DNA from 3 places in the Kitasatospora sp. NPDC001547 genome. Region 1 is predicted to be linked to each of the others. Evidence: riboswitches for the same ligand, from Rfam matches in the RefSeq annotation. Region 1 holds a riboswitch; each other region holds the start of a gene.
The links. Region 1 has a riboswitch for S-adenosylmethionine ahead of ACFY0X_RS00815 (IclR family transcriptional regulator). Riboswitches for the same ligand answer to the same signal wherever they lie in the genome.
Positions count from the first base shown of each region.

Region 2: it holds a riboswitch for S-adenosylmethionine, as region 1 does, so the genes downstream of both, ACFY0X_RS04945 (aminotransferase class V-fold PLP-dependent enzyme) here and ACFY0X_RS00815 (IclR family transcriptional regulator) in region 1, are expected to answer to the same signal.
Region 3: it holds a riboswitch for S-adenosylmethionine, as region 1 does, so the genes downstream of both, thrC (threonine synthase) here and ACFY0X_RS00815 (IclR family transcriptional regulator) in region 1, are expected to answer to the same signal.

Region 1 covers NZ_JBIAVL010000001.1:183,630-193,784, reverse strand. The annotation lists gene ACFY0X_RS00830 (hypothetical protein) at 1-1,423, opposite strand, end outside; gene ACFY0X_RS00825 (hypothetical protein) at 1,306-1,959, opposite strand; gene ACFY0X_RS00820 (threonine/serine exporter family protein) at 2,160-3,413, shown strand; gene ACFY0X_RS00815 (IclR family transcriptional regulator) at 3,527-4,240, opposite strand; SAM riboswitch class I at 4,442-4,584, opposite strand; gene ACFY0X_RS00810 (hypothetical protein) at 4,731-5,159, opposite strand; gene ACFY0X_RS00805 (HEAT repeat domain-containing protein) at 5,386-6,057, shown strand; gene ACFY0X_RS00800 (MerR family transcriptional regulator) at 6,061-7,068, shown strand; gene ACFY0X_RS00795 (MFS transporter) at 7,175-8,383, shown strand; gene ACFY0X_RS00790 (hypothetical protein) at 8,610-9,443, opposite strand; gene ACFY0X_RS00785 (hypothetical protein) at 9,750-10,155, shown strand, end outside.
Region 2 covers NZ_JBIAVL010000002.1:478,046-488,200, reverse strand. The annotation lists gene ACFY0X_RS04965 (NYN domain-containing protein) at 1-157, opposite strand, end outside; gene ACFY0X_RS04960 (hypothetical protein) at 373-636, opposite strand; gene ACFY0X_RS04955 (rhomboid family intramembrane serine protease) at 837-1,664, shown strand; gene ACFY0X_RS04950 (Lrp/AsnC family transcriptional regulator) at 1,661-1,942, shown strand; gene ACFY0X_RS04945 (aminotransferase class V-fold PLP-dependent enzyme) at 1,946-3,310, opposite strand; SAM riboswitch class IV at 3,362-3,480, opposite strand; gene trpD (anthranilate phosphoribosyltransferase) at 3,590-4,666, opposite strand; gene ACFY0X_RS04935 (hypothetical protein) at 4,784-5,209, opposite strand; gene ACFY0X_RS04930 (heme-copper oxidase subunit III) at 5,606-6,226, shown strand; gene ACFY0X_RS04925 (c-type cytochrome) at 6,414-7,223, shown strand; gene ACFY0X_RS04920 (Rieske 2Fe-2S domain-containing protein) at 7,232-8,284, shown strand; gene ACFY0X_RS04915 (cytochrome bc complex cytochrome b subunit) at 8,281-9,945, shown strand; gene ACFY0X_RS04910 (GntR family transcriptional regulator) at 10,066-10,155, shown strand, end outside.
Region 3 covers NZ_JBIAVL010000033.1:60,094-70,248, reverse strand. The annotation lists gene otsB (trehalose-phosphatase) at 1-700, shown strand, start outside; gene ACFY0X_RS34425 (trehalose-6-phosphate synthase) at 687-2,153, opposite strand; gene ACFY0X_RS34420 (glucosyl-3-phosphoglycerate synthase) at 2,192-3,193, opposite strand; SAM riboswitch class I at 3,340-3,475, shown strand; gene thrC (threonine synthase) at 3,492-4,772, shown strand; gene ACFY0X_RS34410 (MoaD/ThiS family protein) at 4,799-5,077, shown strand; gene ACFY0X_RS34405 (cold-shock protein) at 5,617-5,820, shown strand; gene groL (chaperonin GroEL) at 6,156-7,778, shown strand; gene ACFY0X_RS34395 (hypothetical protein) at 7,893-8,249, shown strand; gene ACFY0X_RS34390 (hypothetical protein) at 8,470-9,222, opposite strand; gene ACFY0X_RS34385 (PadR family transcriptional regulator) at 9,289-9,672, shown strand; gene ACFY0X_RS34380 (hypothetical protein) at 9,669-10,155, shown strand, end outside.

The DNA.
Region 1 (10,155 bases):
CCAGCCGTCCCGGCGGTGGCGGCACGGTCAGGGCCTGGGCGGCGACGGTCCGCAGCATCAGGGCGGCCTCGGTCAGCCGCCGGGTGGGCAGTTCGGCCGCCTCCAGGTCGTCGAGCTCCTCCCAGGGGCGGCCGATCCGGTAGGGGCGGCCCTCGTACTGCGCCTCGAAGTTGTCGAGGGTGCGGGTGAAGAAGCGCTGGTAGGAGTCCTGCACCAGCGGGTCCCTGAGCTTGGGCCGGGTGTCGGGGCGGATCACCTGCCAGGTCAGCGGCAGGGTGAACCGCTGGCGGACCCGGATGACGATCCGGGTGCGGGCGCCGCCGTCCGCCGGGAGGAAGGTGACCGATCCGTCGTCGTAGTCGGCGGACCCGTTCGGGCTGCGGACCGTCCGCCAGGAGATCCGCTGCCGCTGTTCCGCGTAGTCCACCGACTCCAGCTTGCAGACGTCGATGGGCGGGCCGCCGTAGTACGCCAGGTAGTTCGGCTGTGCCAGGTACAGGTTGCGTTCGATCTGGCGGGTGGGGCGGCCCCGGGCGTCGCGGGACACCACGTGGACCCGTCCGCCGAGGTAGTCGGTCATGTAGCTGATGGACCGGCTGACGTCGACCCGCCGGACGAACTCCCGGTACGGCGCGTTGACGGTGCGTTCGCAGCCGAACAGGATCGAGTGCCCGACGTGCCGCCGGCGCATCTGCCAGGCGTCGGCGGGCAGCGCGTCGATCACCGTCTCCAGCGGGCGCAGCAGGTCGGTGATCCGGTCGAAGTCCGCGAGGGTGTAGGCGTCCGGGTCGACCGCGAGGGAGACGTCCCGGTGGCGGAGGCCGTCCTTGGCGTTCCCCGCCCGCCAGGCGCGGACGGTGGAGGAAGCCAAGGCGGTCGCGCCGAGCACCGCGCAGAGGGTGGCGGCGGCCGGGTTGGTGTCCGCGGCGCGGATCAGCGAGGTGAGGATCCGGGAGAGCCGGGCGAGCGCCGGGTCGGTGACCTGCGCCGTGCCCGGGGCGACGTGCCAGGCGGCGACGCTGAACAGCCGGTGGGCCCACCCGTCGGGGGCGAGCCGGCGCACCGCCTCGACGAGCGGCCTCGGCGGGTTGCGCCAGCCCTGGTAGGGCGTGAGGTCGCCGTCGATCCGGTAGTCGTCCGGCAGGCCGCAGTCGTCGAGCACCCGCGCGTAGAGCGGCGACGAGGCGGGGTCGACGCCCATGAGCAGCGCGCCGACCAGGTCCGCCAGCACGCCGTCCGCCGCGGCGATCACCGTCCCCGTCCGCAGCGGTCTGCCGACCTGCGATCCGGCGCAGCCGTGGCTGCTCACCACGGCGTCGACGAGGTGGAAGTCCGGCGGGTGGGTGCGCAGCAGGTCCACGACGACCTCGGCACCGTCGCGCCGGGCGCGGTAGTGGTGGTGCTTGTCGTCCTGCGGGAGCACGCCGAACAGGTTGGCCAGGCACAGCGCGTAGCCGAACTCCGATGGGTGCTGTTCTTCGCGATGTTGATCCGGAAGCCCGCCTCCAGCCAGCCGCGCGCCATCCCGCTGCCGTGCAGCACCGAGGAGTCGGGGAACCCGGCCGGTTCGACGTCCTCCGCCAGGTCCACGACGCGGTAGGCGTTGCCCTGCGGGGTGCGCCCCGTGTAGCCGAGCCGGCGGCAGGCTTCGGGGAGCCCGGGGCCGGCCAGCCAGGTGTCCGGGCCGCAGCGGGCGGCGCCGACGGTGACGTCCCGGTAGCCGCGGTCGTGCAGCAGGTCGATCAGGTGCTCCACCAGGGCGGCGTCGACGGCCGTCGCCGGATCGCCGTACCCGGAGGCGCCCGGTGCCAGCAGCACCGCGACCGTCCCCGGCTCGCCGTGCGCCCGCTCGGCGAGCCGTTCCCAGAGACCGGCCCGGGCGACCGCCTCGGCGAGCAGGTCGGCGGCGGAGAGCGGTCGGACCCGGGTGGAGCGGGCCACGGCGGCGACGACGGTCACATCTCCCCCAACGCCGGAGGACGGTCTTCCCGCGTGCGGTCGAACCGTCACGGATTCACCGGAAGGCATCCCGAAACAGGTCCAGGCGATGCTACTGCCCGGAGCCGGGAGGCCGGGTGGGACACGCGCTCGACCGGTCCATGACCGAACAGACCGGGGCAGAGTCGGTCCGAACCGGGCAGGGTGGGACGATATCCGCCATGTCTAGCAAGTCTCCGTCGGCCCGGGTCCTCGACGCCCCGCCCGAGCCGCTCCACCGTCTGCTCCTCGACTTGGGCGAGGCCCTGCTCGGCGGTGGCCTGCCCGTCCACGACGTCGAGGAGGAACTCCGTGGGCTGGCACGGGCGTCGGGGGCTCCGGAGGCGCGGGTCGCCGCGCTGACCAACGGGCTGTTCGTCTCGCTCGGCCCGGACGGGGCCACCAGGTTCCAGCCGGTCGGCGGTGCGCTGCGGTTCGAGCAGACGGCCGACGTCCTCCACCTGGTGCACCGGCTGCGGGCGGGCGAGCTCGACGGGCCCCGGGCGCTCGCCGAGCTGGACCGGATCCGGCGGGCGCCGGCCCGCTGGCCCGCGTGGGTGGCGGACCTCGGGGCGCTGCCGGTCGGCGTGGGGGTCTGCCTCTTCCTCCAGCCGGTGGCGGCGAACGTCCTGGCGGCCGGGCTCGGCTCGCTGATCGTGGTGGGGCTGACCGTGCTCGCCCGGCGGTTCCCGTACCTGCGGCCGCTGCTGCCCGTCACGGCCGGGTTCCTGGTCGCCCTGCTGGTCCTGGGGCTCGCGCGGGCGTCGCTGCTGGACGGCCCGCTGCGGACCATCGTGGCCACCCTGGCGATCCTGCTGCCGGGCGGGCTGCTGGTCACCGGGCTGTCCGAGATCGCCGCGGGCGCGGCCAGCGCGGGCACCGCCCGGCTGGTGTCCGGCGCGGTCCAGCTGGCGCTCTTCCTCGCCGGGGTGGCCGCTGCCGCGACGGCGATCGGCATGCCGGCCACCGCGCTGGCCAACGTCCAGGTCGCCCAGCCCAGCTGGTGGGTGATCGCGCTGGGCCTGGCGATCGCGGTGGCCGGCGTGGTGGTCAACGTCCACACGCCGCCCTCGACCATCCCGTGGATCGTCGCCGTGATCGCGGTCAGCGCCACCGCCCAGGTGGCGGTGGGGTCGGCGCACGGCGCGGCGATCGGCGGCCTGGCCGGGGCGGTCGCCGCCGCGGTCGCGGCCACCCTGGTGCACTGGCTGCCGGGCGGGCCGCTCTGGCAGGTGCTCTACCTCCCGGCGTTCTGGATCGTGGTGCCGGGCTCCTTCGGCCTGTTGAACACCGCGCAGATCGAGGTCGGCAACGGCGCCCAGTCGGTCCTGGCGGCCGTCTCGGCGGTGTTCGGAGTGTCGATCGGCACGCTGATCGGCGCCGTGATCAGCCGGATCCCCCGTCCCTGCCGCGCCGGGCTGCTGTCCCGAGCCTGAGCCGTCCCGCCGGGACCGGGCCTCAGCCCTCCCGCCGGGACCGGGCCGGAGCCTCGACCCGGGAACCGGGCCCTGGGGCGCGCGGAGGTGCGCCCCAGGGCCCGGAGCTCTTCTCAGGGGTGGCGCAGGGCCTCGGTGAGGCGGTGGGCCGCCTCGACGACGGCCTGGGAGAGGGTGGCGCCGGGATGCCGGGTGAGGCGTTCGACCGGCCCGGACACCGAGACCGCGGCCACCACCCGGTTGGACTGGCCGCGCACGGGCGCGGAGACCGAGGCCACCCCGAGCTCGCGCTCGCCCACGGACTGGGCCCAGCCGCGCCGCCGTACGCCGCTCAGGGCCGTGGCGGTGAAGCGGGCGCCCTGCAGACCGCGGTGGAGGCGCTCGGGCTCCTCCCAGGCGAGCAGGATCTGGGCCGCGGAGCCGACCTTCATGGGGAGCGTGATGCCCACCGGCACGGTGTCGCGCAGGCCGGAGAGCCGCTCGGCGGCGGCCACGCAGATCCGCACCTCGCCCTGCCGGCGGTAGAGCTGGGCGCTCTCGCCGGTGACGTCCCGCAGGTGGGTGAGCACCGAGCCGGCCGCGGCCAGCAGCCGGTCCTCGCCGGCGGCCGCCGAGAGCTCGCCGAGCCGGGGGCCGAGCATGAACCGGCCCTGCATGTCCCGGCTGACCAGGCGGTGGTGTTCGAGCGCGACGGCCAGGCGGTGGGCGGTGGGCCGCGCCATGCCGGTGGCGGCGACCAGGCCGCCCAGCGTGACGGGGCCGGCCTCCAGGATGCCGAGGATCGAGGTGACCTTGTCGAGCACGCCGACGCCGCTCGTGTTCTCCATGGGTGGGGTACTCCAGTCTCAGGGCCCGGGAGCAGCGGGTCGGCGCTGCTCACCGGTGGCTCCGGGTGGGGAGCCGGGGGGTGGTCAGCGAGGACGGGCCGGGGAAGTCGGCCGATTGCCTGCGCCGGGCACGAGACGGGTACGCGAAAGGGCCGGGGCGGGAAGCGCCCGGGCGAAGGACAGCACAGAGAGCACCGTGTCTCCTCATCTTTCCCGCGCCACAGTGGCGACAGGCCGGAGTTGGCACTGACCCCGGACGGCACGGCGCGTACTTCGGACGCCGGGTCGAACGGGGAGTTGCCGGGGCTTCGTAGGGCCGGTCCCTCCACCCCTCTGGATGATTCGCCAGGAACGATACAAGACTCCCCGGGGCGCTCGGCAAGCCCCCCGCCCACACGTGCGTCCGCCTGCCGGGCGACGGGCGTCCGGCAGGCGGCGGATCGGGCGGGCGAGGGGGGCGGGCGGACCGGGCGGAGGAGTGCGCTGCCGGTCAGGCTGGCCTGTCCACCCGTCCGACGCACAGCGCCCAGATGACCAGGGCGTCGACCGCGATCAGGACGATGGCCCAGACGGGGTAGTAGGGCAGCCAGAGGAAGTTGGCGAGCATGCCCAGCCCGGCGACGACGACGCCGACGACGCGGGCCCAGACGGCGCCGCTGAAGACCGCCACACCGGCCACCACCACGACGACGCCGAGGATGAGGTGGATCCATCCCCACCCCTCGGTGTTCATCGAGTACACGTAGCTGCGGGTGACGATCAGCAGACCGTCCTTGCGGACGGCCGCGGCCCCCTGGAAGACCGCCATCATGCCGGCCGTGATCAGCATGACCCCCGCGAAGACGGTCCACCCGCTCGCGTGGGGGTACCGCTCGGGGCCCCTGGCGACGGGGCCGGCTCCGGTAGCACTACTGGCCATGACATGGGCTCCTTCGGTGGCAGCCGCCTCGCGGACACGGGGAGACGGGGGGAGGGCAGCCGGGCGGCGGTGCTCCGGGAGCGCGGGGACGTGCACCCGCGTCGGCGGAGCCCCGTATTCACGGTAAGACCGGACTCCCCATCCCGCCGCCGTGGGCCGCGTGCCCGGGTCCGCTTGACCTTGTCACGGTGGCAAGCCCTTCACTGTGGCCCAGGAGGTGGTCCTGATGACCAGGGCGGAAGAGGACACGGACACGGTGCGGGCGCTCCGGGGGCTGGCGCACGACGACCCGTCGGTGCGGCTGCGGGCGGCGCTGGCCGTCGGCACGAGCCCGCGGCCGGGGCTCGTCGGCGGGCTCGTCGAGCGGTGCGCGGTCGAACCCGAGTTCCTCGTACGGGAGATGCTCACCTGGGCGCTCACCCGGTACGAGGCGGCGGTGACCGTCCCGCTGCTGCTCGGCGAGGTCCGCTCGGAGCGCGCGCAGGCCCGGAGCCAGGCCCTGCACACGCTGTCCAAGATCGGGGACCGCCGGGCCTGGCCGGCGGTCACCCCGGCGCTGCTGGCCGACGCCGACGAGGAGGTGGCCCGCAGCGCCTGGCGGGCCGCCGTCGTGCTGGTGCCCGAGGGTGGCGAACGCGAGCTGGCCGTAGGCTTGGCGGCTCAGCTCGGACGCGGCGGACACGAGACACGGCTGAGCCTGAGCCGGGCGCTGATCGGGCTCGGGGAGGTGGTGCTGCCGGTGCTGGCCACCGCGGCGACGGACCGCGACCCCCGGGTGCGCGCCCACGCGCTCGCCACGGAACGGCTGTGGCACGACCCGGACGCCGGCTTCGAGTCGGCGATCGAGGAGGCGAAGCGCACGGTGGCCCTCGGCGGGGGCGGCCGGGAGGGACGGTAGGCAGTGTTGATCGGCGACGTCGCGCGGAGGTCCGGGGTCAGCGCCCGCATGCTCCGGCACTACGAATCGCTCGGACTGGTGCGGCCGACGGAGCGCACCGACTCGGGTTACCGCCGGTACTCGGACGAGGACATCCGGCGGATCTTCCACATCGAGAGCCTGCGGTCGCTGGGCCTGTCGCTGCGCGACGTCGGGCGGGCCCTCGACGATCCCGGCTTCGCGCCCGCGGAGCTCGTCGACGACCTGATCCGCCGGACCCGCGAGCGCATCGCGGCGGAGACGGAGCTGCTCACCCGGCTGCGCCGGATCGACGCCGCGGAACCCGCCGGCTGGGAGGAGGCCCTCCGGGTCGTCGCGCTGCTCCAGGGCCTGGAGTCGAAGAGCCCGGGGGCCCGCCAGCGCGCGGCCCTGTCCGTCGGCGAGGCCGTCCCGGTGCCGGCGGAGGCGCTGGTCGAGGCCGTCCTGGGCGAGTCGGACCCGCACGTCGCCGGTGCCCTCCGCTGGGCGCTGGCGCAGGCCGGCGAGGACGGCGCGGCCCTGCTCGCGGAGGGCCTGCGGGCACCCGCGGCCGAGGTGCGCGAACGGGCCGTCCGCTGCCTCGCCGAGCTGCCGGACGGTACGGCGACCGCGCTGCTGCGGGACGCCCTCGGCAGCCCCGACGCCGTGGTCCGCGGGTACGCGGCCCTGGCGCTCGGGGCCCGGGGCGTGGCGGAGGCCGTGCCGACGCTCATCGGCATGGTCGTCGAGGCAGTGAACGACGCCGACGCGGCCGACGCGCTGGGCGCGCTGGCGGGCGACCCGGCGCTGGCGGAGCGGATCGCCACCGGTCTGGTCGACCGCCTCGCCCACGACGCCGTCGGACCGGACGCCCGCCGGCGGCTGACCCAGGCGCTCGCGGAGGTCCCGGGGAGCACGACGTCCCGCGCCCTGGAGGAGCTGTCGCGGGACGAGGACCGTGCGGTCTCGCTCACCGCGACGTACATTCTCAAGCTGCGCGACGACACGCGGTAGTCCGTACCGCGGCCGGGGTGGGTTCCAGAGGGGCGGGTTCGATCGTGGTGGGGGTGGCGTGACAGGGGCCGGGCGGTTCCGTCGGCAGCGGCGGTTGTTCCTCTCGGTGGCGATCGACACGTTCGGCTCCGGCGTCTTCCTGCCGCTGTCGCTGCTGTACTTCGTCACCGTCCAGCACTTCCCGGCGGCCGCCGCGGGCACGGCCGTGACGGTCGGCTCGCTCGCGTCCTTCGCCGTCGTGCCGCTCTGCGGACGGCTCGTCCAGGCCCTCGGGCCCAAGTCCTGCCTGCTCGTCAGCAACGTCCTGACCGCGCTCGGGTACGGCCTGTTCTTCGCGGCGGACGAGCTGCCCGCCGTGGCGGCCGTCACCTTCCTGGTGACCGCCGCCGACCGGCTCTACGGCGCCGCCTGGCCGACGCTGGTCGCGCGGTTCGCGAAGCCGGCCGAGCTCACCGAGTGGTTCTCCGCGGTCACCGTGCTCAAGACCACCTCGCTGGGGGTCGGCACGCTGGGGGCGACCGCCCTGATGGCGCTCGCCGGCGGGCACGGCCTGCAGGCCGCGCTCGCCCTGAACAGCGCCAGCTCCCTGCTCGCCGCCGTCCTCCTGCTGGGGGTCGCCGTGCCGGCCGCCGAGCGGCCCGGGCCCAGGGCGGCGAGGTCCAACGCCCGGGCGGCACTCGCGGACCGGCCCTTCCTGTCGCTGGTGGCATCCCAGACACTGCTGTCGGCGGCCTGGCTGATCCCGACGGTCGCCTTCCCCGTCTACCTGGTCGAGACGCTCCACCAGGCCGCCTACTGGCCGACCGTCGTGGTCGCCGTCCGCTACGCCACCGCCACCACCCTGCAGATGCGGATCAGCCGACGGCTGTCCGGCTGGACCAGGTCACGGGTGCTGGGCCTGTCGATCGGCGCGGCGGCCTGCGCCATCGCCCTGACCGCGACCGTCTCCAGCGCCCCGCACGCCCTCCAGGGGCCGCTCGCCGTCCTCGTGGCCGTGGTGCTGGCGCTGGCCGAGCTGGCCTCGAAGCCGACCGCGGCCGCGGCGGCGGTCGGCTTGGCGCCCAAGGGCGACGAAGGCCCGTACATGTCCGTGTTCCAGCTGACCTGGACGGTGTCCTACGCGGTCGGCCCGGCCGTCATCGGCGTGGGCCTGCAGAACCCCCCGCTGCTCTGGGCCGCCCTGGCGCTCTGCGTGGCGGCCAGCGCCCTCGCCCACCGCCTCCGAACGCCCCTGCGGCGCCCGCCGGTCGAGGCCGCCGCTGGTCAACTGCCGCACGGCGCGCCGGAACTGCGAGAGCAGGCCGAGGTACCATAGCCGTCGCCCCGGCGGCATCACCGACACCCCCGACCCACAGCCGCCTTGCGGCCGGAAGCCGGTCCCGCTCCGCCCGACTCGCCCCGGTCAACTGCCGCACGGCGTGCCGGAACTGCGGGAGCAGGCCGAGGTGCCGTAACCGCCGCCCCGGCGGCACCACCAACACCCCCGACCGACAACCGACTTGCGGCCGGAAGCCGGTCCCGCTCCGCCCGACTCCCGCCGGTCAGCGCCGGATCGGCGGCTGCTCGGCCGGTCCGTAGGCGCGCAGCTGGTACGGGAGCGCGGCCGGGCGGCGCCACTGGAGGTCGAGGCCGCAGGCGCCGAGGACGGCGCCGAAGGCGTGCCGCATCGCGTCCTGGACGGCGGTCCGGGCGCGGGCGGCCCGCTCGGCGGCGGGGGTGTCGCCCTCGGCCGCGGCGGCCAGGCGCCGGGAGGGGTTCCAGCGGAGGTCGGCGACGCCGGTGGTGTCGTCGCCGTCGTCGACGGGCCGGCACGGCGTGAGGGCGATGCCGGGCGCGTCCGGGTGGTCGGCGACCGGCAGCCCGGCCAGCGCGGCGGCGCGGCGCACCGCGTGGACGACGTCCGCGCCGATGCCGAGGTCCCGCGGGCCGGCCCCTGTCGGCGCGGGCACGGAGGCGTCCTGGCCGGTGGCCGGGGCGGGGCCGCCGGCCCGGCCGACCCTGGTCTCCCCGCCGAGCCGGCCGGCCACGACCTCGACGCCGAAGGCCGGCAGGAACTCCGCCAGCGCGTTCCGCATGGTGCTGTCGACGATCCGCCGGGCGGCGGCGGCCGGCTGCTCGGGCTGCTCCATGGCCGCGGCGGCCGCCAGCCGGGGCCCGGGCTCCCAGTGCAGGGCGATCAGGCCCGCGCAGTCGTCGGAGTCGTCGTACGGCCGGGCCGGGCGCAGCTGGACACCGGGCCCGTGTCCGCCGTACCCGACGGGCAGGCCGGCCAGGAGGAGCGCCTCGGTGACGCGGTCGGCGAGCAGCGGGTCGATCCGGGGCTCGCCGGGCGGCCGCTCCGTGCCCGTGTCCCGCCGTACGGCAGCCGTGTCCACACCGTCCTCCTCCGGGTCCCGGGCGGCGGCCGACCGCCTGCGCCCCGAGCGTACGGCGTCCCCGCACGCCCCGTCGGCGAATCCCGAAACCGGCCGCCCCCACCCTCCACCTACCGGACCGGGTCCGGCGGCGACCCGCCGGGAAGGAGCCCCGAACGGGCCGGGACCGGACCGAACTGCCGCCGACCGCCCGGGCGTTGCTTGCCGTGGCCGCCCGGCCCGGACCGGGGGCAGGCGAGACCGGGCGGCGGGGATGATCATCCGGGCGTAGGCTCTCGGCTGATCGCAGGGGCAGGAGAGGGAGACATGGGCCAGAAGATCATCCGGTTCTCGGACCTGACCGGCAAGCACGCGGAGAGCGACCGGGACCTGGTGCGGATCGTGGTGCTCCAGCACCCCGACCTGACGGACGGCCCGGTCGAGATCGACGCGCTCGCCGGGGAGTTGGGCGGGGTGCGGGAGCTGGCGCTCGACCTGGTCACCGTCGAACTGCACCACCCGGACCGCGCGGAGCCGCAGACGGTGGTGATGGAGGCCGGGACGTTCGACCGGCTGGCCTCGGCCGCGCCGATGGCCGAGGTGCTGCGCGGCGCCAGGCCGGCCGCCCGGGCCGCCGGCCACGGGGCGGCGGCCGCCACCCACCGGGAGCGGGTCGACTACGCCAGCCTGGAGCACGCCGGGCGGCCGCACAAGGGCCGCACCACCGACGCCG
Region 2 (10,155 bases), on a different contig from region 1:
ACTGACGCAGGCTCTGCGGGAGTTCGGCCGCCGGCAGCCCGCCGAGCGCGTCCGAGGCGAGCCCGACCACGCGTCGGCGCACGCCCTCGGGCAGCGGCCGGTCGAGCCGCTCGACGGCGTGCTCCGCCGCGGGCCCGGAGGAGTCGTTCGCCGCCACGGCCGCCTCGGCCGGGGCCTCGGCCGCAGCGGGCGGAAACCCCTGGGCTTCCCCGGGCTCCTTCGCTGCGTCCACCACGTCCTCGGCTCCGATCCTGGTCCAGCGGGGCACGGCCGCGGCCGCCCCCTGTCGTCACGCGCCGTGCGTCTTGTTCTGTATTGTCCCGTGCGGCGCGGACGGGTGCGCCGTGCACCCGCCCGCCGCGGCGACGGGGATCAGCCCTGCTCGGCGGGGGCCTGCGCCCCCTCGGCGCCCGGACGGGCCACCAGCTCGACCTGGTCCACCGCGTTGCACCAGCGGCAGCGCACCGACTCGACGGTCTCGCTCAGCACCTCGGTCTCCTCGACCTTGGACTCGCCGGCCAGGTCGAAGTGCAGGAACTCGGTCACCCGCGCGGTGCGGGTCACGTCGAAGCGGGTGAGGTTGCCGCACAGGGTGCAGCGCCAGCGCGTCTCGGCGGTCAGGGCGGGGACGGTCATCGGGGGTCCTCTCGGGTGGTCCCTGCGTGGGCTAGGCGCTCCCCCCGGAGCCCCGGCATCGGCGGCGGGAGGCGGGAATGCCCGCCCCAAGCCTATTGCCTGGGGCAACCATCGCGACCACCGGTCGCCCGAACACCGGGCTGGTCCACCTGCCGTAAACCGCCGTGTCACCCGCGCCGCCCGGAGGGATGCTTGGCCGCATGGCGCTCGCGGTCCCGGACCCCACCGCGGCCCGGGGCGGCCGCCCGGCGGCGACGGTCCCGGTGGTCAGCTACGCCCTGATCGCGCTCAACACCCTGGTCTTCCTGCTCGGCCCGGCCGCGGGCCTCAACCCGCTGTACGGCACCGGCCAGGCCCGGGTCTGCGCCGAGCAGCGGTACGAGCAGCGCTGGGGCGCGATCCCGGCCGAGGTGCTGGCCGGACGGCCGCTGACCGCCGGACAGCTGGCCGAGGCCCCCGACCCGGTGCCCGGCTGCCCGGCCGCGCCGACCCCGGGCAAGCACCCGGCCCTGTCAGTCCTCAGCGGGCTCTTCCTGCACGCCGGCTGGCTGCACCTGCTGGGGAACCTGCTCTTCCTCCAGGTCTTCGGCCCCACCGTCGAACGGCGGCTGGGCCGGGCCCGGTACGCCGTCTTCTACCTGGCCGCCGGCAGCCTGACCACGTACGGCTTCGCGCTCGCCGAGGCGCACTCGCCGAACTCCACCCGGGTGCTCATCGGGGCCTCCGGGGCGATCGCCGCCGCCCTCGGCGCCTACCTGCGCCTCCACCCCCGGGCCCGGGTGACCACCCTCGTCCCGCTGCTGCTCTTCCTGCCGTTGCGCTTCCCGGCCTGGCTGGTGCTCGGCCTCTGGTTCGCCCTGCAGTGGTGGTCGGTGCACTCGGCCGGGCCCGGGGTGGCGTACCTGGTCCACGTGATCGGCTTCTCCGCCGGGTTCCTCTACGCCTGCACCGTGGTCCGCCACCCCCCGCGACGACCCGGCGGACGCCCGATACGCTGGCGGCACCTCACAAAGGAGCCCGAACTGTGATCACCGCCATCGTCCTGATCAAGACCAGTGTCGACCGCATCCCGGAGATCGCCGAGTCCATCGCCGCCATCGACGGCGTGAGCGAGGTCTACTCGGTGACCGGGGGCTACAACCTGGTGGCGATGGTGCGGGTGCGCCGGCACGACGACCTGGCCGAGGTCATCCCGGGCCGGCTGAACAAGGTCCCGGGTGTCGCCCACACCGAGACCCAGATCGCCTTCCGCACCTACTCCCAGCACGACCTGGAGGCCGCCTTCGCCCTCGGCCTGGACGAGTAGCGCTCAGCCCTCGCGCTGAGTGTCCGCGACGCAGCGGCCGCCCTCGTTGCGGTAGTTCCAGGCCGCGCCGTCCGTGACCAGTTCCCGGACGGCGGTGAGGAAGCGGTCGACGTGCTCGTCCGGCGTCCCGGCGCCGAAGCTCACCCGGATCGCGTTCAGGCTGCGCTCGCCCGGCAGCGAGGGATCGGGCGCCCCGCACTCGGACGGGGCCACGTCCTCGTCCCCGAGCAGCGTGCGCACCAGCGGGTGGGCGCAGAACAGGCCGTCGCGCACCCCGATGCCGTACTCGGCGGACAGCGCGGCCGAGAAGTGCGAGCTGTTCCAGCCCCGGACGACGAAGGACAGCACGCCGACCCGCGCCGAGCCCTCCCCGAACAGGTTGAGCACCTTGACCTGCGGGATCGCGGCGAGGCCGGCGGTCAGGCGGGTGATCAGCTGCTGCTCGCGGGCCTCCAGCGCGTCGAAGCCGGCCTCGGTCAGCGCCCGGCAGGCCGAGGCGATCGCGTAGGCGCCGATGACGTTCGGCGAGCCGGCCTCGTGCCGCGCGGGCCCGGTGTGCCACTGCACGGCCACCGAGCCGTCGGCCTCCCGGGCCACCGTCCGGGTCGCCCCGCCGCCGGCCAGGTACGGCTCGGCCCCGTCCAGCCAGTCCGCCCGGCCGGCCAGCACCCCGGCGCCGAACGGCGCGTAGATCTTGTGGCCGGAGAAGGCGACCCAGTCGACGTCCAGCTCGCGCACCGAGACCCGGTGGTGCGGCGCCAGCTGGGCGGCGTCCAGCACCACCCGGGCGCCGTGCCGGTGCGCGGTCTCCGTCAGCTCGGCGACCGGCCACAGCTCGCCGGTGACGTTGGAGGCGCCGGTGACGCAGAGCAGCTTGGGGCCCTCGGGCGCCCCGGCGAGCGCGGCGTCCAGCGCGGCCACCGCCTCGGCCCGCGAGCGCGGCGCCCGCAGGTAGCTGACGTCCAGTCCGGCGTGCGCCCAGGGCAGCAGCGAGGCGTGGTGCTCGGTCTCGAAGGCGAACACCCGGGTGCCGGCCGGGACGGCGGCGGCCAGCAGGTTGAGCGAGTCGGTGGTGGCCCGGGTGAAGACCACCTGGTCGCCCTCGCGCAGGTCGAGGAACTCGCCGACAGTGCGGCGGCTCTGCTCGAACAGGTCGGTGGACAGCTGGGAGAGGTACCCGGCCCCGCGATGGACGCTGCCGTAGTACGGCGCGTAGGCGGCGACGTCGTCCCACACCCGCTGGAGCGCCGGCGAGCTGGCCGCGTAGTCGAGCGCCGCGTAGCCGACCTTCTCACCGCTGGCGAGCGGGACCTGGACGTCGGCGCCGAGGACCGGGAGCGGGGAGAGGACTTCGGTGACGAGGGACATGGGGATGCACTCCTTCGGGGGTAAGGGACCCCGGGAGTGCCAGTCGTCGGGTGTCCGCGCTTGTCGCACGGACGATCTGCCGTGGCGACCCGGTCCTCACCCAGGGCACCCCGCCACGGACGGAGGGTTGCCGGACAGCAAGCTGGGGCTTGGCGCTGTCACTCATGACCTGGCGAAGACTCTAGGCCGCGTCCAGCGGGCGGTCAAACGGGCATCCAGCATGCGGACAGCACCGGAGCCCGGGCCGGCGTACCCGGCCCGGGCTCCCCAACTGCCGTCTCAGATCCGGCTGGTGGCCTCCGACCAGCGCCGCAGCAGGTCCTGCGCGGCGCCCGAGTCGATCGCCTTCGCGGCCCGCTCCATGCCGGCCGCCAGCTGCTCGCCCAGCGGCGCGTCGCCGAGGTCCAGCGCGACCAGCGCGGCCGCCGTGTTCAGCAGGACGGCGTCCCGCACCGGCCCGTGCTCCCCCGCCAGCAGCCGCCGCGCGACCTCGGCGTTGTACGAGGCGTCCGCCCCGCGCAGCGCCTCGATGCCGACCAGCTCGATGCCGACGTCCCGCGGGTCGAAGGTGGTCTCGGTGACCACCCCGTCGCGCACCAGCCACACCTGCGAGGTGGTGGTGATGGTCAGCTCGTCCAGCCCGTCGTCGCCGCGGAAGACCAGCGCCGTCGCGCCCCGCCGGGCCAGCACCCCGGCGATCAGCCCGGCCAGCCGGGTGTCGAAGCAGCCGATGGCGTGCGCGGTGACCTTGGCCGGGTTGGTCAGCGGACCGAGGATGTTGAAGGCGGTCGGCACCCCGAGGTCGCGCCGGGCGGTGGCGGCGTGCCGCATCGAGGGGTGGAACTTCGCCGCGAAGCAGAAGGTGAGCCCGACCTCCTCGGCCACCTCGGCGACCCGCCGGGAGGAGAGGTCCAGCGCCACGCCGAGCTTCTCCAGCACGTCCGAGGAGCCGCTGGTCGAGGAGGCCGACCGGTTGCCGTGCTTGACCACCTTGGCGCCGGCGGCCGCCGCGACGATCGCCGACATGGTGGAGATGTTGACGGTCTTCGCCCGGTCCCCGCCGGTGCCGACGATGTCCACGGCCGGGCCGGGGATGTCCAGCGGCTCGGCGTGCTCGTACATCGCGTCGACCAGGCCGGCGATCTCCTCGACCGACTCGCCCTTGGCCCGCAGCGCGACCATGAACCCGGCCACCTGGACGGGGGACGCCTCGCCGCTCATGATCCGGTCCATCGCCCACGCGGTGGACGAGCGGTCGAGGTCCTCCCCCTGCAGCAGCGCCGACAGGATGTCCGGCCAGGTGCGGACCACCTGCGCGGGGTCGCTACCGCCGTTCGCAGGGTTCACGTTCACCATGGCTGACTCCAGCTGTTGTCGGTTCCCCGCTCCGGGGGGACGTCCGTACGGATGGAGCCAGCCTATCGAGCGAAGCGGTCGCTTCTAACCCCGTCTTTTCTAGTTGCCGGGCGGACTTCAGCGGACGGCCGGAGTCCGCTTCGCCACCCTCGCCCGCAGCAGGACGGCGGCCGCCTCGGCCAGCGCCACCGGGTCCACCGGGTGGGAGATGGCGGCGTCCGCCCGGCTCCAGGCGGCGAGCCAGGAGTCCTGCGGCCGGCCGATCAGCACCAGCACCGGCGGGCAGCCGTAGATCTCGTCCTTGAGCTGGCGCCCGAGGCCCAGCCCGCCGGCCGGGACGGCCTCGCCGTCCAGCACGCAGAGGTCCACTCCCCCCTTCTCCAGCGCCTTGAGCACCGCGGGGGTGGTCGCGCACTCCAGGTAGGACAGTTCCGGAAGATCCTCGGCGGGCCGGCGGCCGAGCGCCGTCAGCACCTGCTCACGGGTGTTGCGGTCGTCGCTGTAGACGAGGACGGTGAGCGTCTCATCGGTCGTGTACGCCATGGGCCCTGCTCCCTCAAGTGTGATCCGGACCACGTTCGCCTGATCCGGATGCTACTCCGGATCACCCGCCGCCGAGCCCCCCTCGCGCACGTTCCTCCCCGAACCGCCGCGCCCCGGGCTCACTCGCCCGGAGGACGGCCCGTCACCCGACCCCGCCCAGTCCACCCGTACGGCCGACCCGGCGCCCGCTCCCCTACCTCCTACGGCTACTCCGACCGGGCAACGACGCGCCGGGCAACGGGGTCGCGGGCCCCTCCGAGGAACCGTCAGAAAAGGGACACGCCGCTGCTCAGCCCCCGTCCGGACACCCCGTCGCCCCCCAAGCGGGCATACCGCACGCACCGGACACTCCGAGGGACACCCCCCGACGTGAAGACGGAATAAGGGACCGACATAATGTCCGTCGTGGCGACAGCAACAGCAGTAGAAACCGGGCACGCGCACGGATCGGTCAACCGGCCGAACATGGTCAGCGTCGGAACGATCGTCTGGCTCAGTTCCGAGTTGATGTTCTTCGCGGCCCTCTTCGCGATGTACTTCACGCTCCGCTCCGTCAAGGGGCCGGAGTTCTGGACCGAGAAGGCCCACGCCCTCAACGTGCCCTTCTCCTCGGTCAACACCACGATCCTGGTGCTCTCCTCGCTCACCTGCCAGCTCGGCGTGTTCGCTGCCGAGCGCGGTGACGTGAAGAAGCTCCGGGCGTGGTTCATCCTCACGTTCGCCATGGGCGCGGTCTTCATCGGCGGCCAGGTCTTCGAGTACACCGAGCTGGTCAAGAAGGACGGCCTCTCGCTGTCCTCCGACCCGTACGGCACGGTGTTCTACCTGACCACCGGCTTCCACGGGCTGCACGTGACGGGTGGTCTGATCGCCTTCCTGCTGGTCCTGGGACGGACGTACGCAGCCAAGCGCTTCACGCACGAGCAGGCCACCGCCGCGATCGTCGTGTCGTATTACTGGCACTTCGTCGACGTCGTGTGGATCGGCCTGTTCGCGACCATCTACCTGATCAAGTAACCAGCTGATCAGGTCGCTGGCCACCGGCTGCGGCCCCCGCCCTCACCGGCGACGGGCCGCTTCTGCCGGTGCCGACGCTCCCACCGACCGACCGCGCGCGCAGCCCTAGACAGGCAGCCTCGTGCCGGCCAGACCGGCCGCCGGGTGCACCCACCAGTCGACCAGATCCTGACACCGGGGTTATTCCGTGAAAAAGCTCTCCGCACGACGGCGCCACCCATTGGCGGCGCTGGTCGTCCTACTTCTCGCCCTGGCGGCAACCGGGGGGCTGTACGCCGCGTTCGCGCCCGCCGACAAGGCGCAGGCCGACGTCGCCGCGCAGTCGCTCGCGATCGATGAGGGCAAGAAGCTCTTCGCCGTGGGCTGCTCCTCCTGCCACGGCCTGAACGGCCAGGGCAGCAGTGACGGTCCGAGCCTGGTCGGCGTCGGCTCCGCCGCTGTCGACTTCCAGGTCGGCACCGGCCGCATGCCGGCCCAGCAGCCCGGCGCCCAGGTCCCGCGCAAGAAGAACATCTACACGCAGGCCGAGATCGACCAGCTCGCCGCCTACGTCGCCTCCCTCGGCCCCGGCCCGGTGACCCCGAAGGAGGAGCAGTTCACCTCGACCAACCCCGAGGACATCTCCAAGGGTGGCGAGCTGTTCCGCACCAACTGCGCCCAGTGCCACAACTTCGCCGGCCAGGGCGGTGCCCTGACCAAGGGCAAGTACGCCCCGTCGCTGGAGGGCGTGGACGCCAAGCACATCTACGAGGCCATGCAGACCGGCCCGCAGAACATGCCGTCGTTCCCGGACACCACCATGCCCGAGGAGCAGAAGAAGCAGATCGTGGCCTTCGTCCGCCACACCACCAACGATGAGCCCAACCCCGGCGGTCTCACCCTGGGCAGCCTCGGTCCGGTGACCGAGGGTCTGTTCGGCTGGATCTTCGGCCTCGGCACGCTCATCGCGGTCGCGATCTGGGTCGCCGCCCACACCACCAAGGCCAAGAAGTCATGAGCCACGACATGTCAGAAGAGAAGCTCCCGGAGCCGCACGGCTCCGCCGGCGAGGTGGCCGACCACGGCAGCCCGTTCGCCGACCCGGGCCTGCCGGCCCACGAGCCCCGGCGCACCGACATCGACGAGCGGGCCGCCCAGCGCGCCGAGCGCCAGGTCTCGCTAATGTTCGTGGTCTCGATGCTCGCCACCGTCGGCTTCATCGCCTCGTACGTGGCCATCGACCCGGACAAGATCGTCTACATCTTCCCGCTCGGTCACGTCAGCGCGCTGAACTTCGCGCTCGGCCTGACCCTGGGCGTCGCGCTGTTCATGATCGGCGCGGGCGCGGTCCACTGGGCCCGCACCCTGATGTCGGACGTCGAGATCCCGGCCGAGCGCCACCCGATCGAGGCCTCCGAGGAGGTCCGCGCCGACGTCATCGAGCAGTTCAAGACCGGTGCCGCCGAGTCCGGCTTCGGTCGCCGCAAGATGATCCGCAACACCCTGATCGGCTCCATGGCGCTGGTCCCGCTCTCCGGCGTGGTCCTGCTCCGTGACCTCGGCCCGCTGCCCGAGAAGAAGCTCAAGGAGACCGGCTGGAAGGAGGCGACCGAGGCCAAGCCGCTGCCGCTGGTCAACATGAACACCATGCAGCCGATGAAGCCCGAGGACATCGTCGTCGGCTCGCTCACCTTCGCCATGCCGGAGGGCCTGTCCACGCACGACGAGGACTTCCAGCAGCGGATCGCCAAGGACGCCCTGATGCTGGTCCGCATCGCGCCCGAGGACATCAAGGACGAGAAGTCCAAGGAGCTGGGCTTCGAGGGCATCCTCGCCTACTCCAAGATCTGCACCCACGTCGGCTGCCCGATCAGCCTGTACGAGCAGCAGACCCACCACGCGCTCTGCCCCTGCCACCAGTCGACCTTCGACCTGGCGGACGGCGCCCGCGTCATCTTCGGCCCGGCCGGCCACCCGCTGCCGCAGCTGAAGATCACCACTGACGAGAAGGGCAACCTGGTCGCCACCGGCGACTTCGCGGAGCCCGTCGGCCCGAGCTACTGGGAGCGTGCTCGATGAGTAGCGCGAGCAGCACCACGACCGGTGCCGCCAAGCCCTCCAGCACGCGCGCCAAGCCCGCCAACAAGTGGGAGGCCGCGGCTGACTGGACTGACGGCCGGCTGGGGATCTACTCCCTCGCCAAGGCCAACCTGCGGAAGATCTTCCCGGACCACTGGTCCTTCATGCTGGGCGAGATCTGCCTCTACACGTTCATCATCATCATCCTGACCGGTGTCTACCTGACACTGTTCTTCAAGCCCTCGATGGCCGAGGTCGTCTACGACGGCTCGTACGTGCCGCTCAAGGGCATCCCGATGTCGGAGGCCTACGCCTCCACGGTGGACATCAGCTTCGAGATCCGCGGCGGTCTGCTGATCCGCCAGATCCACCACTGGGCCGCCCTGGTCTTCGTGGCGGCGATGTTCGTGCACATGATGCGCGTCTTCTTCACCGGCGCGTTCCGCAAGCCGCGCGAGATCAACTGGGTCTTCGGCTTCCTGCTGCTGGTCCTCGGCATGTTCGACGGCTTCTTCGGCTACTCGCTGCCCGACGACCTGCTCTCCGGCACCGGCATCCGGTTCATGGAGGGCGCCGTCCTGGCGACGCCGCTGGTCGGCACGTACATCCAGATGTTCCTGTTCGGCGGCGAGTTCCCCGGCACCGAGATCGTGCCGCGGTTCTTCACCATCCACGTGCTGCTGATCCCCGGCATCATGCTCGGCCTGCTGGTCGCGCACCTGATCCTGGTCTTCTACCACAAGCACACCCAGTGGGCGGGCCCGGGCAAGACCGAGAAGAACGTCGTCGGCATGCCGCTGATGCCGGTCTACATGGCCAAGGCCGGTGGCTTCTTCTTCCTGGTCTTCGGCCTGATCGCGGTCGTCTCGGCGATCGCCACGATCAACCCGATCTGGGCGTACGGCCCGTACCGTCCGGACCAGGTCTCCACCGACGCCCAGCCCGACTGGTACATGGGCTTCTCCGAAGGCCTGATCCGCATCATGCCGGGCTGGGAGATCAGCGTCTGGGGCGGCCACACCCTCAACCTGGGCGTGATCGTCCCGCTGATGGTCGTCTTCCCGCTGGTGCTGGTCTCGATCGCCGCCTACCCCTTCATCGAGGGCTGGATCACCGGCGACAAGCGCGAGCACCACATCCTGGACCGTCCGCGCAACGCCCCGGTCCGCACCGCACTGGGCGCCGCCTGGATCAGCCTCTACCTGATCCTGCTCGCGGCCGGCGGCAACGACCTGTTCGCCACCCACCTGCACCTGTCGATCAACTCGGTGACGTACTTCGTCCGCGTCGGCATGTTCGTCGTCCCGGTCCTCGTCTTCATCATCACCAAGCGCTGGTGCCTCGGCCTCCAGCGCCGTGACAAGGAGAAGGTGCTGCACGGCCGCGAGACGGGCGTCATCAAGCGCCTGCCGCACGGCGAGTTCGTCGAGGTGCACGCCCAGCTGCCGCAGCAGGACCTGTACAAGCTCACCGCGCACGAGCAGATCCAGCCGGTCGAGCTGCCGGCCCAGACGGACGAGAACGGCGTGGCCCGCAAGGCCGGCGTCCTCACCCGCACCCGGGCCAAGCTCTCCCGCGGCTTCTACGGCGAGGGCGGCCAGATCCCCAAGCCGACCGCCGAGGAGCACCACGAGATCACCAGCGGCCACGGCCACCACTGATCCCGTAGGCACCACCGCGTCACCCCGAGGGCCGCTGACCAGAGTTCTTCTGGTCGGCGGCCCTCGGCCTTTCCCGTACGTGCCAAGCCCCGCACCCGACCGCGCCACCAGGAGGCCACCGTGCAGCTCTCCGTCGACCCCGCCTCGGCCACTCCCCCGTACGAGCAGATCCGCGCCCAGATCGCCGAGCGGGCCCGCTCCGGCGAGCTT
Region 3 (10,155 bases), on a different contig from region 1:
GGCGCGGGCGCATCCGGGGGTGGTGGGGGCGTTGCGGCGGCTGGGGTCGGTGGTGGGGGCCGTGGTGGTGGTGACGGGGCGGCCGGCCGGGGTGGCGGTGGAGTACGGGGGGTTCGCGGGGGTGCCGGGGGTGGTGGTGCTGGGGCACTACGGGGCCGAGCGGTGGGAGGACGGCGAGCTTTCGGCGCCGGAGGTGCATCCGGGGGTGGCGCGGGTGCGGGCGGCGTTGCCGGGGTTGTTGGAGCGGGTGGGGGCGCCCGAGGGGACGTGGGTGGAGGACAAGGGGCGGGCGGTGGCCGTGCACACCCGGCGGACGGCGGCGCCGGAGGAGGCGTTGGCGCTGCTGCGGGCGCCGGTGGGGGAGCTGGCGGCGGAGCACGGGCTGGTGGTGGAGCCCGGGCGGCTGGTGCTGGAGCTGCGGCCGCCGGGGGTGGACAAGGGGGCGGCGCTGACCGGGTTCCTGCGCGAGCGGGGGGCCCGTTCGGTGGTCTACGCCGGGGACGACCTGGGGGACGTGGCGGCGTTCGCCGCGGTGGAGGAGCTGCGCGGCGAGGGTGTGGCCGGGGTGCTGGTGTGCGCCGGCGCGGTGGGGGACGCGCCGGTGCGGGAGCTGGCCGACCGGGCGGACCTGGTGGTCGCCGGGCCGGAGGGTGTGGTGGAGCTGCTGGAGTCCCTGGGGGAGGCGCTCACAGCGCGTTGAGCTGGTCCAGGAACCACTGCTGCGGGGGGAGCGCGGTGGCCGCCGCCGCCAGGCGCTTGGTGCGGTCGGCGCGCTCCTCCTGGCTCATGCCGAGGCCGGCGTGGAGGGCGTCGGCGGTGGCGATGACGTCGTACGGGTTGACGGTGAGCGCGTCGTCCCCGAGTTCGGCGTGGGCGCCGGCCTCGCGGGAGAGGACGAGGGCGCAGCCGTTGTCGGAGACCACCGGAACCTCCTTGGCGACCAGGTTCATGCCGTCGCGGATGGGGTTGACGAGCGCCACGTCGGCGAGGCGGTAGGCGGCGAGGGAGCGCGGGAAGTCGTCGTCCACGTGCAGGATCACCGGCTGCCAGGTGGGGGTGGCGAACTCGGCGTTGACGGCCTCGGCGAGCTCCCGGACCTGGGCCGTGTAGCTGCGGTACTCGGCGAGGTCGGTGCGGGACGGGTAGGCGAAGGCGATGTGCACCACCCGGTCGTGCCACTCGGGCCGGGTGCGGAGCAGGTGCCGGTAGGCCTGGAGGCCGCGGACGATGTTCTTGCTCAGCTCGGTGCGGTCGACCCGGACGATGGTGCGGCGGTCGCCGACGGCCTCGCGGAGGGCGGCCAGCCGTTCGTCGACGTCGGGGCGGTGGGCACGCTCGCGCAGGAAGTCGGCGTCGGCGCCGAGGGCGTGGACGCCCAGGTGGGTGGTGCGGCCGTCGAGGGTGACGGTGAGCGCGTCGTGGTCGACGGTCGCCCCGAGGATGTCCTCGCAGCAGGCGGCGAAGGCGCGGGCCCAGCGTTCGGTGAGGAAGCCGGCCCGGTCGGCGCCCAGGATGCCGGTGAGGACGGCCCGGGCGACGTCGTCGGGCAGCAGCCGGAAGTACTCGGGCGGGGCCCACGGGGTGTGCGAGAAGTGGCCGATCCGCAGGTCGGGGCGGATTCCGCGGAGCAGGGCCGGGGCCAGCGAGAGGTGGTAGTCCTGGACGAGGACCGCGGCCTCCGGCGCGGCTTCGGCGGCCAGCGCCTCGGCGAACGCGCCGTTGTAGGCCTGGTAGGCGGCCCATTCGGTGCGGAAGTCGGCGTCGAAGGCGGGGGCGGTCGGGGTCGCGTAGAGCAGGTGGTGGACGAACCAGAGGGTGGAGTTGGCGACGCCGTTGTAGGCGCGGGCGAAGGTCTGCGGGTCGATGTCCAGCATCCGTACGGCCTGGCCGCCGACCTCGTGGCCGGCCAGGTCGAGGCGGCCGCGGGGTGCCTCGGCGGCGGCTCTGCGGTCGGGGTCGCCGAGGGCGGCGCAGACCCAGACGGCGTTCGGGTCCTCGATGGCGGACAGCCCGGAGACCAGGCCGCCGCCGCCGCGGCGCAGGGTCAGTGTGCCGTCGTCGGAGGTGCTGAAGGACACCGGTCCCCGGTTGGATGCCACCAGGACGGAGGCGGTGCCGGTCGCGCTCGAACGGTTGGTCGTGAGATCGCCCATGGTTGGCATGTTGCCGGGGGCCCGGCGTGGCAAACCCGTCAGTGGCGGGTCGCGTATTCGGGGACGGTGTGCATCGGGGGGCGTTCCAGGGCGGTCACCGGGTGGGTGTGGGCGGTGAACGCGCGGGTCTCCGGGTGGCGGGTGAACTGGGTGAGGTGGGGGTGGACGAGGTCGGCGGAGGCCTTGAGGCGGTGGGTGCGGTCGAGGCGCTCCAGGGCGGTCCGGTAGATGGTGGCGGCCATCCGGCCGAGGGCCTGGCCGTCCTGGTGGCGGTGGTGCCGGACGCCGACGTCCACCTGGGCCAGGGCGTCCAGTCCGGCCAGATCCAGGGCGTCGACCAGTAGGCCGAGTTCGACGCCGTACCCGGTGGGGAAGGGCAGCCGTTCGAGCAGTGAGCGGCGGGCCGCGTACTCGCCGCCGAGGGGTTGGACGAACCCGGCGAGCTCCGGCCAGTGGAGGTTGAGCAGGGGGCGGGCGACGAGTTCGGTGACCCGGCCGCCGCCGGCGGGCAGCACGGCGCCCTCCGACTCCAGCGGGCGGTCGTACATGGCCTTGACCAGCTGGATCGACTCGTCGGTCAGCAGCGGGCCGACGATGCCGGAGACGAAGGCCGGGTCGAACTCGCGCAGGTCGGCGTCGACGAAGCAGACGATGTCGCCGTGGGTGACCAGCAGCGAGCGCCAGAGCACCTCGCCCTTGCCGGGGACGGCGGGCAGGCGGGGGAGGATCAGGTCGCGGTGTTCCACCCGTGCGCCGGCCTCGGCGGCGACGGCGGCGGTGGCGTCGGTGGAGCCGGAGTCCACGACGACGAGTTCGTCGACGAGCGGGAGGCGCTCCATCAGCTCGCGGCGGACGGTGCGGACGATGTCGCCGACGGTGGCCTCCTCGTCCAGGGCGGGGAGGACCACGCTGACGGTGCGGCCGGTGCGCCGCTTGGCGTCGAGGAGGGTGCGGACCGGCCGGTCGGCCGCGCTCCAGGAGCGGCGGCGCAGCCAGGACGCCGCCTGCGGCAGGAGCTCGGGGGTCGGTTCGGCGGGCACTGGGGTCTCCTCGGCGGGTCGGTGGGACATGTCATCTCGCTTGGCGGACGGTCCCGTTCAGGATTGACGCCTTCGGATACAGTCTTCGTACAGCGGTCGGACCTTTGCACACCGGGGTCGCCGCTGAGTACCACCACAATTTCACAAGCTCATCCAGAGGGACTGAGGGAACGGCCCGTTGACGTCCCGGCAACCTTCTCGCGCGGCTGTCGACGACAGGCCCCGGCGGGACAGGTGCCAATTCCGGCCCGTGTCGCGACCGCGCCACGGGGAAGATGAGGAGAGAGGCCTCGCCGTCATGGCTATCGACACCGCCGCACCCGTTTCCGTCGACCTCGGCCCCGCCGCCGCGCTGTCCTGTCGCGAGTGCGGCACCCGCTTCCCGCTCGGCCCCAGCTTCGCGTGCCTGGAGTGCTTCGGCCCGCTGGAGATCGCCTACGAGTTCGGCAGCGAGGGCGCCGAGGAGCTGCGCAAGCGGATCGAGGCCGGTCCGGCCTCCATCTGGCGGTACGCGCCGCTGCTGCCGGTTCCGGCCGACGTGGCGTCCAAGCCCAACCTGAACCCGGGGTGGACCCCGCTGGTGAAGGCGGACAACCTGGGCCGGGAGCTCGGTTTCACCGCCCAGCTGCACGTCAAGGACGACTCCGGGAACCCGACCCACTCGTTCAAGGACCGGGTGGTCGCCTGCGCGATCGAGGCGGCCCGGGCGTTCGGGTACACCACGCTGTCCTGCTCCTCCACCGGCAACCTGGCCGGTGCGGTGGGGGCGGCGGCGGCCCGGGCCGGGTTCCGGTCCTGCGTGTTCATCCCGCACGACCTGGAGCAGGGCAAGGTCGTCATGGCCGGGGTGTACGGCGGCGAGCTGGTTGGCATCGAGGGCAACTACGACGACGTGAACCGCTTCTGCTCGGAGCTGATCGGCGACGCGGCCGGCGAGGGCTGGGGCTTCGTCAACGTGAACCTGCGGCCGTACTACGGCGAGGGCTCCAAGACGCTGGCGTACGAGATCTGCGAGCAGCTCGGCTGGCGGCTGCCGGAGCAGATCGTGGTCCCGATCGCCTCGGGCTCGCAGCTGACGAAGATCGACAAGGGGCTCCAGGAGCTGATCAGGCTCGGCCTGGTCGAGGACCGGCCGTACAAGGTCTTCGGCGCCCAGGCCGAGGGCTGCTCGCCGGTGTCGGCCGCGTTCAAGGCCGGCCGGGACGTGATCAAGCCGGTCAAGCCGGACACCATCGCCAAGTCGCTGGCGATCGGCAACCCGGCCGACGGCCCGTACGTGCTGGACATCGCCCGCCGCACCGGCGGCGCGGTCGAGGACGTCACGGACGCCGAGGTCGTGGCGGCGATCCGGCTGCTGGCGCGGACCGAGGGGATCTTCGCCGAGACCGCGGGCGGGGTGACCGTCGGCGTGCTGAAGAAGCTGGTCGAGACCGGACAGCTGGACCCGGCCAAGGAGACCGTCGCGATCAACACCGGCGACGGCCTGAAGACCCTGGACGCCGTCTCCGACGCCGGGATGACCGCCGTCATCCGCCCGACGCTGGACTCGTTCCGCGCCGCCGGCCTCGCGTCCGCCTGAACCACCCGCCCCCCGCAAGGAGAGTCATGAGCGCCAACGTCCGCATCCCCACCATCCTGCGCACCTACACCGGCGGCGCCGCCGAGGTGACCGCCGAGGGCGCCACCCTGGCCGAGGTCATCGCCGACCTGGAGAAGAACCACGCCGGCATCTCGGCCCGCATCCTGGACGACACCGGCAAGCTGCGCCGCTTCGTGAACGTCTACGTGAACGACGACGACGTGCGCTTCGCCGAGGGTCTGGCGACCGAGATCAGGGAAGGCGCCGGAATCTCGATCATCCCGGCGGTGGCCGGCGGCTGCTGAGCCGTTCGCGAGAACCCGCGGTCGCCCGCGCGTACGGAATTCCGCTCTCCGTATGCGCGGGCGACCGCTCGCATTCTTGCGGGAATATTTCCGGGTCGAGTCGGAGTAGAGTGTCGCTCGGCTGGGAACAAGGTTTCCCTTTCGGCCCCCGCAGTGCTCGGCCCGGGGGCGCCCGGCCCGCCGGACCGGCCCGTGAAACATGTCAGGCGGATGTCAGAATTCCCGCGGACATTTGAGTAATTCGTCCGCTATGTCCGGCGTGGAATGCCGAGATTATTCCGATTCGGCCCGTACTGTCCCCCGGCGCCTTGCCGGAATTACCGGCGGTTGACCCTGTTGCAGAGGGCGTCGGTCCGGATACATTCAGCGGCGGTCGACGCAATCACCCGCTCACCGGAGGCCGCCTGGCGTCCGTGCGCGGAGGGTTGCGGCGTGCACGGCTGCGCCCAGGGGGGGTTCCCCGGGCCGGCCTTCAACCAACCCGGGCCCGCGACCTGCGGGCGCGTGAAGGGCCCAGCACAGCACTAGGGGAGTTCGGAATGGCTCAGGGCACCGTCAAGTGGTTCAACGCGGAGAAGGGCTACGGCTTCATCGCGGTCGACGGTGGTGCGGACGTCTTCGTCCACTACAGCGCGATCCAGATGGACGGCTACCGCACCCTCGAGGAGGGCCAGCGGGTCGAGTTCGAGATCTCCCAGGGACAGAAGGGCCCGCAGGCGGACATGGTCCGCGCCGCGGGCTGACGCCTTCCGACCCCAGGAGCTCGGCGCGGCCCTACGGCTGGTGACCACTCGCTTCTCGACGGGCCCGTACGACGCGTGTCGTACGGGCCCGTCGGCGTTCCCGGCGGGCTCCGGGGGCGGCCCCGGCGGCGGCTCGCGGATCGTCGATTGGGCTTGCACTCGACCACCCGGAGTGCTAATCATTGGCGTTAGCACTCACAGCGTGAGAGTGACAGCGGACCGGGTCGGTGAGGCCCCCGGGAGCGGTAGGGGAAAAGACCCCCGCACACCAGGGCCGTCCGTCGCGGGCACCCCTTGGTCCGAGCAGTCGACCGTGTCCCGGAGGACCACTTCTGATGGCCAAGATCATCGCCTTTGATGAGGAAGCTCGCCGCGGCCTTGAGCGTGGCATGAACCAGCTCGCCGACGCAGTGAAGGTCACGCTCGGCCCCAAGGGCCGCAACGTCGTGCTGGAGAAGAAGTGGGGCGCCCCCACGATCACCAACGACGGTGTCTCCATCGCCAAGGAGATCGAGCTCGAGGACCCGTACGAGAAGATCGGTGCGGAGCTCGTCAAGGAGGTCGCCAAGAAGACGGACGACGTCGCGGGTGACGGCACCACCACCGCCACCGTGCTCGCCCAGGCCCTGGTTCGCGAGGGTCTGCGCAACGTCGCCGCCGGCGCCAACCCGATGGCCCTGAAGCGCGGCATCGAGAAGGCCGTCGCGGCCGTCTCCGACCAGCTGCTGGCCCAGGCCAAGGACGTGGAGACCAAGGAGCAGATCGCCTCCACCGCCTCCATCTCCGCCGCCGACACCCAGATCGGCGAGCTGATCGCCGAGGCCATGGACAAGGTCGGCAAGGAAGGCGTCATCACCGTCGAGGAGAGCAACACCTTCGGTCTGGAGCTCGAGCTCACCGAGGGCATGCGCTTCGACAAGGGCTACATCTCCGCCTACTTCGCCACCGACCTGGAGCGCATGGAGGCGACGTTCGAGGACCCGTACATCCTCATCGCCAACTCCAAGATCGGCTCGGTCAAGGACCTGCTCCCGCTGCTGGAGAAGGTCATGCAGAGCGGTAAGCCGCTGGTCATCATCGCCGAGGACGTCGAGGGCGAGGCCCTGTCGACCCTGGTCGTGAACAAGATCCGTGGCACCTTCAAGTCCGTCGCCGTCAAGGCCCCGGGCTTCGGTGACCGCCGCAAGGCCATGCTCGGCGACATCGCCATCCTCACCGGTGGCACCGTGATCTCCGAGGAGGTCGGCCTCAAGCTGGAGAACGCCGGCATCGACCTGCTGGGCACCGCCCGCAAGGTGGTCATCACCAAGGACGAGACCACCATCGTCGACGGTGGCGGCGACAGCGAGCAGGTCGCGGGCCGCGTGAACCAGATCCGCGCCGAGATCGAGAACAGCGACTCGGACTACGACCGCGAGAAGCTCCAGGAGCGCCTCGCCAAGCTGGCCGGCGGCGTGGCCGTCATCAAGGCCGGCGCGGCCACCGAGGTGGAGCTCAAGGAGCGCAAGCACCGCATCGAGGACGCCGTCCGCAACGCGAAGGCCGCCGTCGAGGAGGGCATCGTCGCCGGTGGTGGCGTCGCGCTGCTGCAGGCCGGTGTCGCCTTCGACAAGCTGGAGCTGGAGGGCGACGAGGCCACCGGTGCCAACATCGTCAAGGTCGCGCTGGAGGCCCCGATCAAGCAGATCGCGACCAACGCCGGCCTGGAGGGTGGCGTCGTGGTGGAGAAGGTGCGCAACCTCCCCGCCGGTCACGGCCTGAACGCCGCCACCAACGAGTACGTCGACCTGGTCGCCGAGGGCATCATCGACCCGGCCAAGGTCACCCGCTCCGCGCTGCAGAACGCCGCCTCCATCGCGGCGCTGTTCCTCACCACCGAGGCCGTCATCGCCGACAAGCCGGAGAAGGCCGCCGCGGCCGCCGGCGGCGGCATGCCGGGCGGTGACATGGACTTCTGATCCTGATCGCTCCGATCGGATCGGCTGGTTCCAACGTCCGTGTGGGCGGCTCCCTTCAGGGGGCCGCCCACACGGCGTTTCGGTGTTCGGGGGAGTTGGGGAGAGGATGGACGGATGGCTGCCGACGACATCGAGACCGCCCTGCACAACGCGCGGGCACTGATCCTGGCCGACCTCACCGCGCGGGACGTGGCGGACGCCGCCGTCGTCTCGCTGGTGGAACAGGCCGTCACCCACCGCCGCTGGTGGCTGGAGCAGTGGCCGGACGGCACCGACTACGTGCTCGGGCTGGTCGCCCAGGACGTCCAGGACGCACTGCTGGAGGCGTACGGGCGCTGGCCGCTGTGCGCCGACTGCGCGGCCGACGGGGACCCGCACGCGCTGAGCGTGGAGCCCGAGCTGGGGCCGGATCCGCACTGGGTGTGCGGCAAGCAGGGCGCGGTGGTGGCGCCGGTCGGCAAGCTCGCCTAGGGCGCGTCTGACAATTCGCGTCGGATCAGGGCGCGGCGTTGGGGTGCGTGCATCGCAAGGCGGAGGAGGGGGCCACTGACGTGGGGGCACCTCCCGGCCGAAGGCTGGGGGCCATTGGCGACCGACGACAACGCGGCGAGGTGCGCTTGTGCCCTGGGGGTACCTCCCGGCCAAAGGCTGGGGGAGCGTCGCGCACCCGGCGGGAATTGTCAGACACGCCCTAGGGTGCCAGCTCCCGGAGCTCGGCCGTCAGGTTGGCGCGGGCGGGCGCCGTGAGGCGCTCGCGGGCGGCGAGGGTGCGGTAGAGCGCGGGCAGGGCGAGCAGCCGGCGCAGGACGGCGGCCCGGCCGGCCGTGAAGTCCGGCGCGGGGACGAAGCCGTACTCCTCGCGGACCGCGGCCGCGTACGCCGCGTAGGCCTCGGGGGTGCCGCCGAGGACGGCCAGGTCCGCGTCGCAGAGCACCTCGCCGTTGCGGTCGCCGGGGGCGGGGTCGTGGCCGACGGTGAGCAGCACGAGGCGCTCGACCTCGGCGACCCGCTCGGCGGGCAGCCCGGCGGCGGTCAGCGCGCGGACGGCCAGGGCGGCGCTGCGCTCCTCGTTCTCGGTGCGGTCGGGGCGGTAGACGGCGTCGTGGAACCAGGCCGCGAGGCGGACCGCCTCCGGGTCGGCGGCGTGCCCGGCCAGCTCGTCGACGTGCCGCAGCACCGCGCGCAGGTGGGCGGCGGTGTGGTAGCGGCGCTGCGGCTCCGACCAGCGGCGCAGCAGCTCCCGGCCGTACGGCTCGGGGTCGACGGCGGCCCCGCAGCGGTGCAGCAGGGCGGTCCAGGCGGCGAGCAGTTCCTCGGTGAGCGGGCCCTCGGCGGTCGGGGCGTGCTCGGCGGTGGCGGAGGCGTGCTCAGCGGTGGCGGTGGCGGTGGCGGTGGCGGTGGCGGTGACGGTGGCGGTGGCGCGGTCGGGCTCGGCGGTCGGCATGGCGACCATTGTGGCGGTCGGGCCGGGCACTGGACCTATAGGTAGGTTGACGATATATGTAGTCGTATGACAGAACGCTCCATGCAGGAGCCCACGCTGCTGCTGCTCACCGCGCTGGCCGACGCCCCGCGCCACGGCTACGCGCTCATCCAGGAGATCTCCGCGATCTCCGACGGCCGGGTCAAGATGCGCACCGGCACGCTCTACGGGGCGCTCGACCGGCTGCTGGGCCAGGGCCTGATCGAGGTCGCCGCCGAGGAGGTGGTGGACGGCCGCGCCCGGCGCAGCTACGCGCTGACCGACGCCGGCCGGACGGCGCTGGCCGCCGAGGCGGAGCGGCTGCGGGCGGTCGCCACCGAGGCCGAGCGCCGACTGACCAGGATCCGGTCGATGCTGCCGGGAAGGACCGGGTCGCAGGGGCGGCCCGCGACGGGGGGAGGCCTCTCATGAGCACGCCCGCGATCGGTGCGGCGCCCTCGGCGGTGCTGCGGGCCGCACTCCAGCTCTACCCGGCGCGGTACCGCCGCGAGCGCGGCGAGGAGCTGGCCGAGGTGTTCGCCGACACCACGGCGGCCGGCGGCCGGCTGGCGGTGGCCCGGGAGGTCCTCGGCCTGGCGGTGTACGGGCTGCGGGTGCGGCTCGGGCTGACCGGCGCCTCGGCGGCCGGGCGGCTGCTGGCGCTGGTCGCGCCGATGCTGGCCGGCGCGGTGGCCGGCGCCATGCTGCTGGCCTGGCTGACCACCTCGTACCGGGTCGCCAACCGGCTCTCCTGGGACGACTCCTACGGCGCCTACGCCGAGCTGTTCTCCCGGCCGGTGGCCGCCGCGCTGCTCCTGGTGGCGGTGCTGCTCGGACGGTGGGCGGCGGTGCGGGGCAGCGCGCTGATCCTGGGCGCGGTCGGACTGTACGACCTGGTGGCCGCCGCCTGGGACT